Regions from separate parts of the Gottfriedia sp. NPDC056225 genome, predicted to be linked through region 1. Evidence: riboswitches for the same ligand, from Rfam matches in the RefSeq annotation. Region 1 holds a riboswitch; each other region holds the start of a gene.

The links. Region 1 has a riboswitch for S-adenosylmethionine ahead of ACFCYN_RS07065 (trans-sulfuration enzyme family protein). Riboswitches for the same ligand answer to the same signal wherever they lie in the genome.
Region 2: another riboswitch for S-adenosylmethionine. It lies ahead of metK (methionine adenosyltransferase); the one in region 1 lies ahead of ACFCYN_RS07065 (trans-sulfuration enzyme family protein).
Region 3: another riboswitch for S-adenosylmethionine. It lies ahead of ACFCYN_RS16485 (bifunctional homocysteine S-methyltransferase/methylenetetrahydrofolate reductase); the one in region 1 lies ahead of ACFCYN_RS07065 (trans-sulfuration enzyme family protein).
Region 4: another riboswitch for S-adenosylmethionine. It lies ahead of mtnK (S-methyl-5-thioribose kinase); the one in region 1 lies ahead of ACFCYN_RS07065 (trans-sulfuration enzyme family protein).

Annotation. Positions count from the first base shown of each region.
Region 1 covers NZ_JBHJTJ010000007.1:9,946-13,501, forward strand. Annotated here, with positions in the region: gene ACFCYN_RS07060 (trans-sulfuration enzyme family protein) at 1-629, opposite strand, end outside; gene ACFCYN_RS07065 (trans-sulfuration enzyme family protein) at 635-1,804, opposite strand; SAM riboswitch class I at 1,884-1,987, opposite strand; gene ACFCYN_RS07070 (ATP-dependent DNA helicase) at 2,068-3,556, opposite strand, start outside.
Region 2 covers NZ_JBHJTJ010000005.1:31,273-34,828, forward strand. Annotated here, with positions in the region: gene pckA (phosphoenolpyruvate carboxykinase (ATP)) at 95-1,681, opposite strand; SAM riboswitch class I at 1,982-2,096, shown strand; gene metK (methionine adenosyltransferase) at 2,306-3,502, shown strand.
Region 3 covers NZ_JBHJTJ010000026.1:37,003-40,558, forward strand. Annotated here, with positions in the region: gene shc (squalene--hopene cyclase) at 1-1,533, shown strand, start outside; SAM riboswitch class I at 1,648-1,751, shown strand; gene ACFCYN_RS16485 (bifunctional homocysteine S-methyltransferase/methylenetetrahydrofolate reductase) at 1,831-3,556, shown strand, end outside.
Region 4 covers NZ_JBHJTJ010000018.1:33,867-37,422, reverse strand. Annotated here, with positions in the region: gene ACFCYN_RS13405 (pyridoxal phosphate-dependent aminotransferase) at 1-1,060, opposite strand, end outside; gene ACFCYN_RS13400 (carbon-nitrogen family hydrolase) at 1,204-1,998, shown strand; SAM riboswitch class I at 2,050-2,208, shown strand; gene mtnK (S-methyl-5-thioribose kinase) at 2,289-3,458, shown strand; gene mtnA (S-methyl-5-thioribose-1-phosphate isomerase) at 3,462-3,556, shown strand, end outside.

The DNA of each region.
Region 1 (3,556 bases):
ACAACTGCTAAGCCTCCGATTACATCGCTATGGCCTGCAATAAATTTTGTTGCGCTATGAACTACAATATCTGCACCTAGGTCTAGTGGTTTTTGTAAATATGGTGATAAAAAGCTATTATCTACAATTACTAGAATGTCATTTTCTTTCGCAAGTTTAATTGCACCTCTTAAGTCAGTAATTTTCAAAAGTGGGTTAGATGGGGTCTCTAAATAAAGTCCCTTTGTATTTGGCTTTATTCCTGCTTCAATCTCCTGTAAATTTGAAGCGTCTACAAATGTGAATTCGATACCAAAACGATTTAATACTTTCGTCGCTATTCTGAAAGTCCCTCCGTAAACATCTTCGCAAATAACAATATGATCTCCTGCTGAGAACAGTGATAAAACAGATGAAATAGCAGCCATCCCTGATGAGAACGCAAAGCCGCGCACACCGTTTTCTAATTTTGCAATTGTATTTTCTAATGCTTCTCTTGTTGGGTTCCCACTTCTTGCGTAGTCATATTTCCCAAAATTCTCAATATCAAATTGGTGAAATGTTGAAGTCTGATAGATAGGAATACTTAATGCACCTGTCGTCGGATCCACTTCATTTCCATTATGAATTAATTTAGTTCCAAATTTCAATTTTATCACCCCAATGCATTTTCTAAATCATTTAATAAATCATCGATATGTTCAATTCCTACTGATAATCGTAATGTATGGTCATCTAGACCAAGTTTTCTTTTAAATTCCTCAGGCATTTCAGAATGTGTTTGAGTATGAGGATACGTTATTAGCGATTCAACTCCACCTAAACTTTCTGCAAATGTAATGACGTTTACACTTCCTAAAACTTGTTCAACTAAACTTAAATCTTTTACTTTAAATGAAATCATTGCCCCAAATCCTGTTGCTTGTTCTTTAATAATTGAATAACCTTTATGTGTTGGTAGTCCTACATAGTACACTTCAGTAACATTCGGATGATTTTCTAAATACTTTGCAAGTACAATCGCATTTTTTTGACTATATTCCATACGTAAGTGCAATGTTTTTATTCCTCTTAAAATTAACCAAGAGTCAAATGGAGCTAAAGTTGCACCCGTTGATTTTTGATAGTAGCGTATACGCTCATTCGTAGATTCTGAGTTTGTCACAACAAAGCCAGCAAGTGTATCATTATGACCACCTAAATACTTCGTTCCACTGTGAACAACAACATCTGCGCCTAGTTCGATTGGTTTGAAGAAATAAGGTGTTAAAAATGTATTATCGACAATCACTAGAATATCTCGTTCTTTTGCAATCTCAACAACTCTTTTTAAATCTGTCACTTTCATCATTGGATTTGAAGGTGTTTCAATAAAAATTCCTTTTGTGTTCGGTTTAAGCGAAGCCAGAATTTCTTCAATTTCAGTTGTATCAATAAAATTATGCTCAATTCCATACGGCGAATAGATTTCTTCAAACAGACGATATGTACCACCGTATAAATCATCTGACACAATCACGTGATCTCCTTTTTTAAATAAACTTAATACTGCTGTAACGGCTGCATTACCAGTTGCAAATGCAACACCAAAATTTGCGTTTTCTAATTTTGCCACAGTATTTTCTACTTCTTCACGAGTTGGGTTTTGTAATCTTGCATAATCATATCCAGTCGATTGGTTTAACCCTGCATGCTTAAATGTTGCAGATTGGTAAATTGGATAACTGATTGCACCAGTTAATGGATCATATCCTTTACTTCCATGTACAGCAATTGTTTCGATTGATTTTTCCTTCGTATTTAAAGCTACTTTTGTCTTAGTCATTATTAAATCCCCCATTTTAGTCAAAATAAAAAACCACTTCCTAAAAAATAAGAAGTGGTTATGTCTCGATAACATATCGCTCTTATCTTCCAGGCTATATACCTGCAGGATTTAGCACTTTCTAGTTTTCACTAGAGTTGCCGGGTTTCGTCGGGCCAGTCCCTCCACCGCTCTTGATAAGATTATTTAATTATATTGATTAGTATATTAAAAACTCTGATAATTATCAATTGTTTTTTTCGAATTATTTAATTATTAATATTTCATTTCCATTCTGCAGGTAGTAAATTTTGATAAAGTGCACTCTTATATCGATCATCAATTAGTAACAAAGTCCCTTTATCCGTTTCTGATCGGATAACTCTTCCACCTGCTTGCATGACTTTATTCATCCCGGGAAAGACATATGCATAATAATACCCATTTTTCCCAACCGAATTAAAATGATCTTTTAAAATATTTCTTTCTAAACAGATTTGTGGCAATCCTACACCGATTACTACGACACCATTTAATCGATCGCCCTTTAAATCGATCCCCTCGGAGAAAATTCCACCTAATACAGCAAATCCAACTAAAGTCTTCTCATTAAGACTATTAAATTGTAATAGAAAATCTTCTCTATCAAATTCTGACATACCATTTTCTTGAACAATTGTTCTAATAGTCGGATACTTAGTTTGAAATAATTCGATACTTTGAATGAGATATTGATAAGAAGGATAGAAAACTAAATAATTTCCTTTACTTTTCGAAATTTCTTTATAAATCGTATCGATTAATCTTTCTAAATTTTTTACACGGTCTTGATATCGGGTTGATAAAGAGTCAATGGTTACTTGAAGTTGTTCTTTACTAAAAGGCGGATCAATCGTAATCGTATAATCACGATCTTGATCGCCAAGCATATCTTGAAAATATTGTACTGGCGTTAAGGTTGCTGAGAAATAAATAGTAGAGCGAAATTTTTTTATAACATCGTTTACTACTTTAAATGGATCAAGGCAAAATAGTTTTACGTGAACCTCACTTTTATAAAGCTCATAGTAGCAAATATACTGTTCATCAAAAAACTCTGCGATTTTAACAAAGTTGAGTGATTCAAAATACGTATCTAGTAGAATTTGTTTATTTTCATCCTCGTCCAATTCCTGCAATTTAATTTCTGCTATTTCATTAAATTTGTGAAGAAGCTCAATTAATTCCTCATCAAATTCCTTTGATACAGGAGCTACAGTATCCTTCCAAATTTTTCTTAATTCTATAAATCGCTTATTAATGACATTTACAGATTCATATAAATCATCTTTAATACTTTTATATCTATTTTTCAACTCTAAAAATTTAGATTTAAAAATACTTGCAGAATACATCTCTCTCGCACGATCTACAAGATTATGAGCCTCGTCAATCAATAATACCGAACTACGTTTATGCTCATCGAATAACCGTTTTAATGATACTCTAGGATCGAAAATATAATTAACATCACAAATAATGGCATCTGAAGAATTTAATAAATCTAACGAATATTCAAATGGACAGACTGTATGTTTTCGGGCATATTCTTCAATTTTCTCTCGTGTAAAAGCCGTTTCAGACGAAAGAATATCAAGCACAGCCCCATTTATCCGATCATAGTATCCATTAGCAAATTCACAATATTCTTTTTGACAAATCGTCTCTTCTTTAAAACAAATTTTATCTTTTGCCGTAATCGTTGTGCATGATATACATAATCCTTGATCTGTC
Region 2 (3,556 bases), on a different contig from region 1:
GCGAAATTTAATTTTTTATCACTGATTAAAAAAGGGCTATCCAAAAGTCATTAAATCTGACTTTAGGACAGCCCTTACATTTTTATTTATTAAATTATTTTAAAGGTCCACCAAGCTCAGCTAATTGAGCGTCAAAGCCTTCAAACTTTTTGAAGTTTTCTTGGAATTTTTTTACTAATTCAAGAGCTTTTTGATCATATGCTGATTTATCTTCCCAAGTTGTTGATGGAACTAATACGCTATCAGGTACACCAGGTACATGAGTTGGAATTGCTAATCCGAAAAACTCATCTTGTGTAGTTTCAATGTTGTTTAAATCTCCTTCAAGTGCAGCGTGAACCATTGCTCTTGTGTAAGAAAGATTCATACGTTTACCAACGCCATATTCTCCACCAGTCCAACCAGTGTTTACTAAGAATACATTTACATTATGTTTTTCAATTTTTTCACCAAGCATTTTTGCATATTCTACAGCTGGAAGCGGTAAGAATGGTGATCCGAAACATGTTGAGAATGTTACTTGTGGAGATGTAACACCACGCTCAGTACCTGCTAATTTACTAGTAAATCCACTTAAGAAGTGGTACATTGCTTGCTCTTTTGTTAATTTGCTGATTGGAGGTAATACTCCAAATGCATCAGCAGTTAAAAAGATAATTGCATGTGGATGTCCAGCAACGCTTGGCTCAATGATATTTTGAATTGCTTGCATTGGGTATGCAGCACGAGTATTTTCTGTTAAAGTTGTATCATCATAGTCAGCTAAACGGCTATCAGATTTAACAACTACATTTTCTAAAACAGTTCCAAATTTAATTGCAGAGAAAATTTGTGGCTCTTTTTCAAAAGTTAAGTTGATACATTTAGCGTAGCAACCGCCTTCAATATTGAATACACCATTATCTGACCAGCCATGCTCGTCATCACCGATTAATTTACGGTCTGCATCAGCAGATAATGTAGTTTTACCAGTTCCAGAAAGACCAAAGAATAATGCTACATCGCCTTCGCTACCAACGTTGGCAGAACAGTGCATTGGTAAAACATTATTTTGTGGTAATAGGAAATTCATGATAGAGAAAATAGATTTTTTCATTTCTCCAGCGTATTCAGTACCACCAATTAAGATTATTTTCTTTTCAAATGATACAATAACAAATGCCTCTGAATTTGTTCCATCTACTACTGGGTCTGCTTTAAATGTCGGAGCAGAAACAATTGTAAACTCAGCTTCATGAGTTAGAAGTTCTTGCTCAGTTGGGCGAATAAATAATTGATGAGCAAATAGGTTGTGCCATGCAAATTCGTTAATTACTTGGATAGGTAAACGGTACTCAGTATCTGCGCCAGCAAATCCTTTGAATAAGAATAGTTCGTTACGATCTTTTAAGTAGTTAAGTACTTTGCTATATAATTTTTCGAATACGTCAGCAGAGATTGGTTGGTTTACTGAACCCCAATCGATTAAATTTTCAACAGATGCCTCTTTAACAATAAATTTATCCTTAGGTGAACGTCCAGTATATTTGCCTGTTGAAACGCTAACTGCTCCTGTTGACGTTAAAATTCCTTCTTGTCTTGTTAGGACTTTTTCAACTAACTCAGAAACGCTAAGTTGGTTATACATTTGATTACTAGTAAGTAATTCGTTTAATTCAAAGTTTACATCAACTGTCTTCATATACTAATACCATCCTTTAAATATATTTGTCTGCCATGTAGGTATCTCGATAAATAGTATAACACATTTATTTTAATAGTGTATACTATTAGTTAGTAAAATGTGTTATGAATTTCATTAAAAAATAAATTTGAGTAAAATGATTTAATTAATAGGTGTAATTTCGTCAAAAGAATATGATAAATAGTAATTTCCATTTAAATAGAAATTAAAAGTTATTGTAGAATTATGTTAAAAGTAATGATGAAAGTTGTTGACAAGAAAGTGAAATTTTAATATGATACTTTTCATACGGATACTCTCTTATCCCGAGTAGGTGGAGGGATACAGGCCCTACGAAGCCCAGCAACCTCACTTTTAGTGAAAGGTGCTGAACCTGATGCAAGACTTTTTTTTATGTCTTGAACGATAAGAGCGAAAGGCAAATAACCAAGAACCCTTTCCTCAGGTAATATTTGATAAGAGGAAGGCTTTTTTTTTGCTCAAAACTTAAATACAGTGGCAATTTCGTAATTTACACTGAGTTATCTTTATCTTAAATGGGAAACATAGGAATAGGAACAAACTTTTTATTCTTATGTTGAGAAAAAAGAGATCCGTCAATTCAATTTAGGAGGGGACTCAATGTCACAACGTCGTTTATTTACTTCAGAATCAGTTACAGAAGGACATCCAGATAAAATCTGTGACCAAATCTCAGATTCAATTCTTGATGCAATTTTAGCAAATGATCCGAATGCTCGTGTAGCAGCGGAAACATCAGTTACAACAGGTCTAGTACTTGTTGCAGGTGAAATCACAACTTCTACTTATGTAGATATTCCAAAAATCGTTCGTGAAACAATCCGTGAAATCGGTTATGATCGTGCAAAATACGGATTTGATGCAGATACATGTGCAGTTTTAACTTCTATTGATGAGCAATCAGCAGATATCGCTTTAGGTGTAGACCAAGCGTTAGAAGCACGTGAAGGTAGCATGTCAGATGAAGAAATCGAAGCAATCGGAGCAGGTGACCAAGGTTTAATGTTCGGTTTTGCTGTAAATGAAACACCTGAATTAATGCCACTTCCAATTTCATTATCACACAAAATTGCTCGCCGTTTAACGGAAGTTAGAAAAAATGAAACAGTTTCTTACTTACGTCCAGACGGTAAAACTCAAGTAACTGTTGAGTATGATGAAAACAACAAACCAGTTCGTATTGATGCAATCGTTGTATCAACACAACATGGTCCAGAAGCTACTCAAGCTCAAATCGAAAATGATATTAAAGAACTTGTAATTAAACCAGTTGTACCAGCTGAGTTAATTGATGAAAATACAAAATTCTTTATCAACCCAACAGGTCGTTTCGTAATTGGTGGACCTCAAGGTGATGCAGGTTTAACAGGTCGTAAAATTATCGTTGATACTTACGGTGGATATGCTCGTCACGGTGGTGGCGCATTCTCTGGTAAAGATGCAACTAAAGTTGACCGTTCTGCTGCTTACGCTGCACGTTACGTTGCGAAAAACATCGTAGCTGCTGGCTTAGCTGATAAAGCTGAAGTTCAATTAGCATATGCAATTGGTGTAGCTAAACCAGTTTCAATCGCTATTGATACTTTTGGTACAGGTAAAGTTTCAGAAGAAAAATTAGTTGAAGTAATTCGCAACAACTTCGACCTACGTCCAGCTGGAATTATCAAAATGCTTGACTTACGTCGTCCGATTTACAAACAAACTGCTGCTTATGGTCACTTCGGCCGTACAGATATCGATCTTCCTTGGGAGCGTACTGACAAAGCAGAAGCTTTAAAAACTGAAGCAGGTCTATAATAATAAGATTAAGGCTGAATACGGCATTTGCTGTATTCAGTCTTTTTTTGTTTA
Region 3 (3,556 bases), on a different contig from region 1:
GAAAAATTCATTCGAGAAAATGGTGGAATAAAAAAAACACATTTTATGCTTAAAATGATTCTTGCCATTCACGGTTTAATTGACTATCCAAAGTTGTTTTACTTTCCAATGAGCTATTTTTTATTACCTGATAAAATGCCATTAAGTTTATTTGATTTAAGTAATTATGCTAGGGTTCATTTAGTGCCTATGATTCTATGTATTAATAAACGGTTTAAAGTGAAATTAAAAGATGATCTAAATATTGATAATCTTTTAGAAGACAGTGAAATGGAATGGTTTAACGAAGAGCGGGGGACATTTTATCAATTTATTCTTGAAGAAGGGAAGAAGCTTGCTTCCTATCCTTTATATTTTCATCAAAAAGGCTATGAAAAGGCTGAACGATTTATTTTAGATCGGATTGAAACAAATGGAACCTTTTATAGCTATGCTAGTTCTACATTTTATATGGTTTATGCTTTGATGGCTTTAGGATATGAAGTTTCATCTTCCGTCATTCAAAATGCACTACAAGGACTCCTTTCATATGCGACGAATACAGATGCTGGACTTCATATTCAAAATTCACCATCAAAAGTTTGGGATACTGCTTTATTGTCATATGCAATTCAAGAAGCTGGTTATTCAAGTAATGAACCCAGTGTTTCAAAGTCTATTCATTACTTAATTTCTAAACAACAAGATTTGATTGGTGACTGGTCAGTACACGCTAAAAATTTAAGCCCTGGTGGCTGGGGATTTTCTGATGTGAATTCATTTATACCAGATAATGATGATACGGGTGCCGTTTTGAGGGCACTATCAAGAAGTGCAATGTATCAACCAAACTTTCAAGAAAGTTGGTTAAAAGGCGTTCATTTTTTACTTGGATTGCAAAATGGCGATGGTGGTTGGGGAGCATTCGAAAAAAACGTAACGAATAAGTGGCTAACTCTTTTACCGATTGAAAATGCAAAAGATGCGATTATTGATCCTTCTACTCCTGATTTAACAGGGCGTATATTGGAGTTTATTGGCAACTATACATCAATTTCTAATGATGACCCAATTGTTAAAAAAGCAGCTGATTGGTTGTTTAAAAACCAGAAATCAAATGGTAGTTGGTATGGTAGATGGGGAATTTGTTATTTATATGGTACGTGGGCAGCAATTACTGGTTTAAGAGCTGTGGGGGTTTCTAAAAATCATGAAGCAATTAAAAAAGCTGAGAAATGGTTAGTTTCGATTCAAAATGTGGACGGAGGTTGGGGAGAATCAGGATTTTCAACGGTTAAAGGTTCTTATATTCCATTAAAGTATAGTACACCTAGTCAAACTGGCTGGGCAATTGATGCCTTACTGACAATTCGAAATAAAGATGATGAAGTGATTAAAAGAGGGATTAACTATTTAGTTTCTCAAAATGAAATTTCTAATAAGGCGCTATCATATCCTACAGGACTTGGACTACCAGGTCAATTTTATATTAATTATCATAGCTATAATGAAATCTACCCTTTACTAGCGTTAGCACACTTTAAAAATAGTTAAATAATAAAATTATGTAAAGTGAATAAATTTATTTTTGGAAATTTTTCAATAAATGGCTTTCTTTTATCATATAAATATAGTAAACTTACTTCATTGAATAAAAAAACTAAATAATCCTTATCGAGAGTGGTGGAGGGACTGGCCCTTTGAAACCCGGCAACTTTAGCTTATGCTAAAAAGTGCTAAATCCAGCATGTTTAAAACATGAGAGATAAGGCGTAAATTAAACGTTAACGTCATTCTTTCATTTTTTGAGAGAATGGCGTTTTTTATTTTATATAAACAGGAAGTGATGAAATGGGCTTGTTGGAAAAGTTAAGTAGTGGAATTGTTTTAGGTGATGGTGCAATGGGTACACTTTTGTATTCAGGAGGGCTACACAGTTGCTTTGAAGAACTCAATATTACTGAACGGGATCGAATCATTCATATTCATGAACAATATATAGATGCTGGTGCAGAAGTTATTCAAACAAATTCGTACGGTGCAAATGCTGGAAAGCTAAGACAATATGGGTTAGAGAAGTTGGTAAAACAAATCAACCAAATGGCTGTAAGAAATGCTAGAGCTGCTTCGAAGGGAAGAGCCTTAGTTATTGGTGGTATTGGTGGAATGAAATATGTTGGATCTACGTTTACAACTCCTTTAGAACGGGAAATGATGTTGCTTGAGCAAGCTTCAGCACTTCTAGAAGAAGGCGTAGATGGAATCATGCTTGAAACATTTTACGATGAAAATGAATTATACGATGCTGTAAATCTACTAAGAGGAAGAACGGATTTACCAATTATTTCTCAAGTAACACTACAAGAAATTGGGATTATGCAAAGTGGCCAATATATCGAGAAAATACTTCCTAGATTAGTTGATTTGGGGGCGGATGTAGTCGGTATCAATTGTCATTTAGGACCACTACATATGTTAGAATCGCTAAATACAGTATCATTACCAACAAATGGTTACTTATCTGCATTTCCAAATTCAGGCTTACCATTGTATGCAGAAGGGAAATACGAATACAAATCGAATCCAGAATATTTTGAAGATATGGCTAAACCATTTATCGAACAAGGTGTAAGACTAATTGGTGGGTGCTGTGGTACTACACCGGCACATATTGCGGCTTTACGAAAAAAGATTGATACTTTACAACCCGTTACAAAAAAAGAAGTGAAGAGCAGAACGATTAAAATTACAATCCCAAAGCAAGTAGAGCAAAAGGATGAGACTTTGCCAGAAAAAGCAAAACAAAAAACGACGATTATCGCTGAACTTGATCCTCCGAAAACTTTACAAACGAGAAAGTTTTTTGAAGGAGCAAAGGCGTTACATTCTGCAGGAGCTGATGCGATTACGTTAGCAGATAATCCACTAGCTTCACCGAGAATCTCGAATGTGGCAATGGCTTCTCTGTTACAGCGATTAGACGTTCCAGTCTTAACGCATTTGACTTGTCGTGATCGCAATATGATTGGACTTCAATCTCACTTAATGGGGTTATCGACTTTAGGTTTAAATGAAATTCTTGCGATTACAGGAGACCCAGCAAGAGTCGGAGATTTTCCTGGTGCAACTTCAGTTTATGATGTGGCATCACTTGATCTTATTCGAATGATTAAAGAAATGAATGAAGGCAGACTTTATTCAGGTAAAAGCTTAGGAAATGGAACGAGATTTTCAGTTGCCGCTGCTTTTAACCCAAATATTCGAAAATTTGATGCGGCGATCAAAAGACTTGAAAAAAAGGTTGAAGCAGGAGCGGATTATTTCTTAACTCAGCCTATATATGATTTTGAAACAATTGATAAGTTATACGAAGCGACACGTCATATAAAGCAACCAATTTTTATTGGCGTTATGCCATTAGTTAGTAAGAGAAATGCAGACTTTATTCATTATGAAGTTCCTGGAATTACTTTATCAGATGAAGTACGGAACCGAATTTCATCAGTTGAACCAGAAAAGGCAATCGATGAAGGGAAGAAAATTGCAAAAGAACTTATTAATTATGCAAAAGATAAAT
Region 4 (3,556 bases), on a different contig from region 1:
GAGCAACTGCAATATGTGCCTTTTCAAGTAAAAAATCTGCAAATTCTTGTGAAGTAAATCCTGAAGGAACTTTTAACCAAGCAAAGAAGGAACCTGCTGGGGCTGTTACTTCCCAACCAATTTCATGACAACCGCTAATAAAGACATTTCTGCGATCTTCATAAAGTGCTAATAATTTTTTCACACTTTCTTGAGATTCTGTTAATGCAACAGCGGCAGCCTCTTGAACAGCTGGGAAAATACTAACGTAAAGATGGTCCTGTAATAGATTAATAGCTGAAATGACCTCTTTATTACCAACTGCAAAACCGATTCTCCAACCAGCCATATTATAAGTTTTAGAAAGTGTATAAATTTCAATACCACACTCTTTTGCACCAGGAGTTTGAAGATAACTTAATGGTTTTTTGCCATCAAATCCAAAAGCACCGTATGCAAAATCATGGCAAACTGTAATTTGATTATTTCTTGCTAACTCCACAGTATGTTTAAAAAATTCTTCTGTTGCGATTGCACCAGTAGGGTTATTTGGATAATTAATAAATAAAATTTTACTAGCATCTAAAACTTTCTGAGGAATTAAGCTATAATCTGGTAAAAATTGATTTTGCTCAAGTAACGGAAGCATATAAGGTACCGTTTTAGAAAGAGAAATACCAGATAAATAGTCAGGGTATCCTGGGTCTGGAACTAAAATCGTATCTCCTTCGTCACATAAACAAAGTGGTAACTCTACTAATCCAGCTTTTCCGCCAAATAAAATAGCCACTTCTTCTTCTGGGTCTAAGTCAACATCATACTCGCGTTTATAAAATTCTACAACAGCTTTTTTTAATGTACTCATCCCTCTAAAAGGTGAATAACGATGAGTTGTTGGATTTTCAACAGATTGCTGCAACGCTTTTATAATATGGTCTGGTGTTGGTTGATCTGGATTTCCTTGACCAAGATTTATCACATCATGACCTTTATTGATTGACTCATTGACTTTTTGAACGAGTGATGCAAAAAATTGTTTAGGTAAATTGTTTAATAGTTTATTATGATTCAAGTTAATCACTCCAAAAATAGAATTTATTTAAGTAGATTAGATCGTTTTGTAATCGAATGATTTTCATGAACGACTGTTGCAATAACTTTCACCATCATATATGCTCGATTTAAAAATGTCTATAAAATTTAGAATAGGGTGAATAAATTATGTTGAAAATTGCTTGCATTCAATCTGACGTTATTTTAGGCAAATCAAGAGCTAATTTTGAGAATATGAAATCTAAAATTATTGAGGCTGTAAAAGAAAATGTAGAGGTAATTGTATTACCGGAGTTATGGACAACAGGCTATTGTTTGAAAGAAATTGGATTGCATACTGCTGATCAAGAGGAAATTATTTCTGAACTCCAGTTAATAGCAAAATCAAATAATGTAACGTTAATTTGTGGATCATTTCCAATTGCGCAAGAAAATGGTGTCACCAATACTTTAATTGTTATAAGCAAAACAGGTGAAATCGTTAAAACGTATGATAAAATTCATTTGTTCCAGCTAATGAACGAGCATCACTATCTTCAAGCAGGTGAGACCGATGGGCTTTTTGAGATTTATGGTTTAACTGCCGCAGGTTTTGTTTGTTATGATTTGCGTTTCCCAGAATGGATCGGAGCTCATTCTCAAAAAGGCGCAAAAGTTTTATTTTTTGTTGCAGAATGGCCAATTCAACGAATGAATCATTGGGAAACATTATTAAAAGCAAGAGCAATTGAAAATCAATGCTATGTCGTAGCATGTAATCGAGTAGGTAAGGATTTAGCGAATACTTTTGGAGGAGGCTCGATGATAATCGATCCTTGGGGAGAAGTAATTTCAAAAGGTAGTCCGAATGAGGAAATCATTTTTGGCGAAATTGATCCTAAAAAAGTCGATGAAATACGCGGTACAATCCCAATCTTCGAAGACAGAAGAGAAGGAATCTATAAAAAATTACAAAAAAGTAATTGACAAACTAAAATTCTTTAAATTAAAATACGAGTATAAAATCAAATATGCGAACTCTTATTTCGAGTAGGCGGAGGGATTTGGCCCGATGATGCCCAGCAACCGACTGTAATACCATTGTGAGATGGGGCGTAATAAATACGCCTGAGCTTAATTGCTCAGTAAGGCACGGTGCTAATTCCAACAGAAAAGTAATTTTCTGGTAGATAAGAGACGAAAGCCAATTAACATTGCCTCTTTTCGTCTCGGAAAAGAGGCTTTTTATTTTGTCAAAATCGAGGGGGATGAATTGTATGACTGTCATTCAAAGAAAAGAATATAGACCTTTAACAGAGGTAACTGCAATTACTTATTTACAAAAATTAGGTTATTTTACAAATGAATTATGTGAAAGTGTAGAGATCGGCGATGGAAATTTAAACTTAGTTTTCAAAGTTACACCAGTAGGAAGCGAAAAAGGCTTAATCATAAAACAAGCTTTACCTTATGCAAAAGTTGTTGGTGAAAGCTGGCCTCTGACATTAAATAGAGCAACAATCGAGAGTAATGCAACAAAAATATATAATGATTTAATTCCATTACATTCACCGGAAATTTTAGAACATGATGAAGAGCAAGCTGTAACAGTAATGGAAGACCTTTCACATTTACAAATTTTACGAAAAGGCTTAATTGAGAAAAAGAGTTACCCGTTTTTGGCAGAACATATCGGTGATTTTTTAGCAAAATCGTTATTTTTTACTTCTGATTTCGGAACAACTCCAGCTAAGAAAAAAGAGCTAGAGTATCTATTTAACAATCCAGAACTTTGTGATATAACAGAAAATCTTGTTTATACTGACCCATACTTTAACTGCGAAACAAACAGTTATGAAGCAGAGCTAACAGAAGTAATTCAAGAACTTTGGAATGATGAAGCTCTACAAATAGAAGTAGCAAAGTTAAAATTAGACTTTTTATCAAAAAAAGAAGCGTTATTACACGGAGATTTACATACAGGAAGTATTTTCGTGTCTACAACAGAAACAAAAGTTATTGACCCAGAGTTTGCGTTTGTAGGACCAATCGGGTTTGATTTAGGTCAAATTCAAGCGAATTTAATTTTTCAACTTTTCAGCCGAACTGAGCAAAAAGAAGAAATTGTTGAACATATTTTAAACATTGAAAAAGTTTTTAATGAAACATTTATTCGATTATGGGAAGAGCATAGTGTTAGACCATTTAACCAACAGGCTCTAATTAAAGAAAAATTAGAGGGGTACTGGGTGGACGCAATTGGAGTAATTGGATGCGAATTAATCCGAAGAAGTATCGGTCTTGCTCATGTTGAAGATATTGATTCACTTGAGGAAAATCAAAAAATTCAAGTAAAGAAAAAAGTCTTAAAATTCGGAGCATTTTGCATTAAAAATAGATTTAATATTAACAATATTGGTAATTTAATAATTGGATTGGAGAAATAATCGATGACTACATTACAGCAAATACCCGAATCTTTACAATGGAACGGTGAGAGTTTAAAAATTTTAGATCAAACGAAATTACCAACTGAAATTTATTA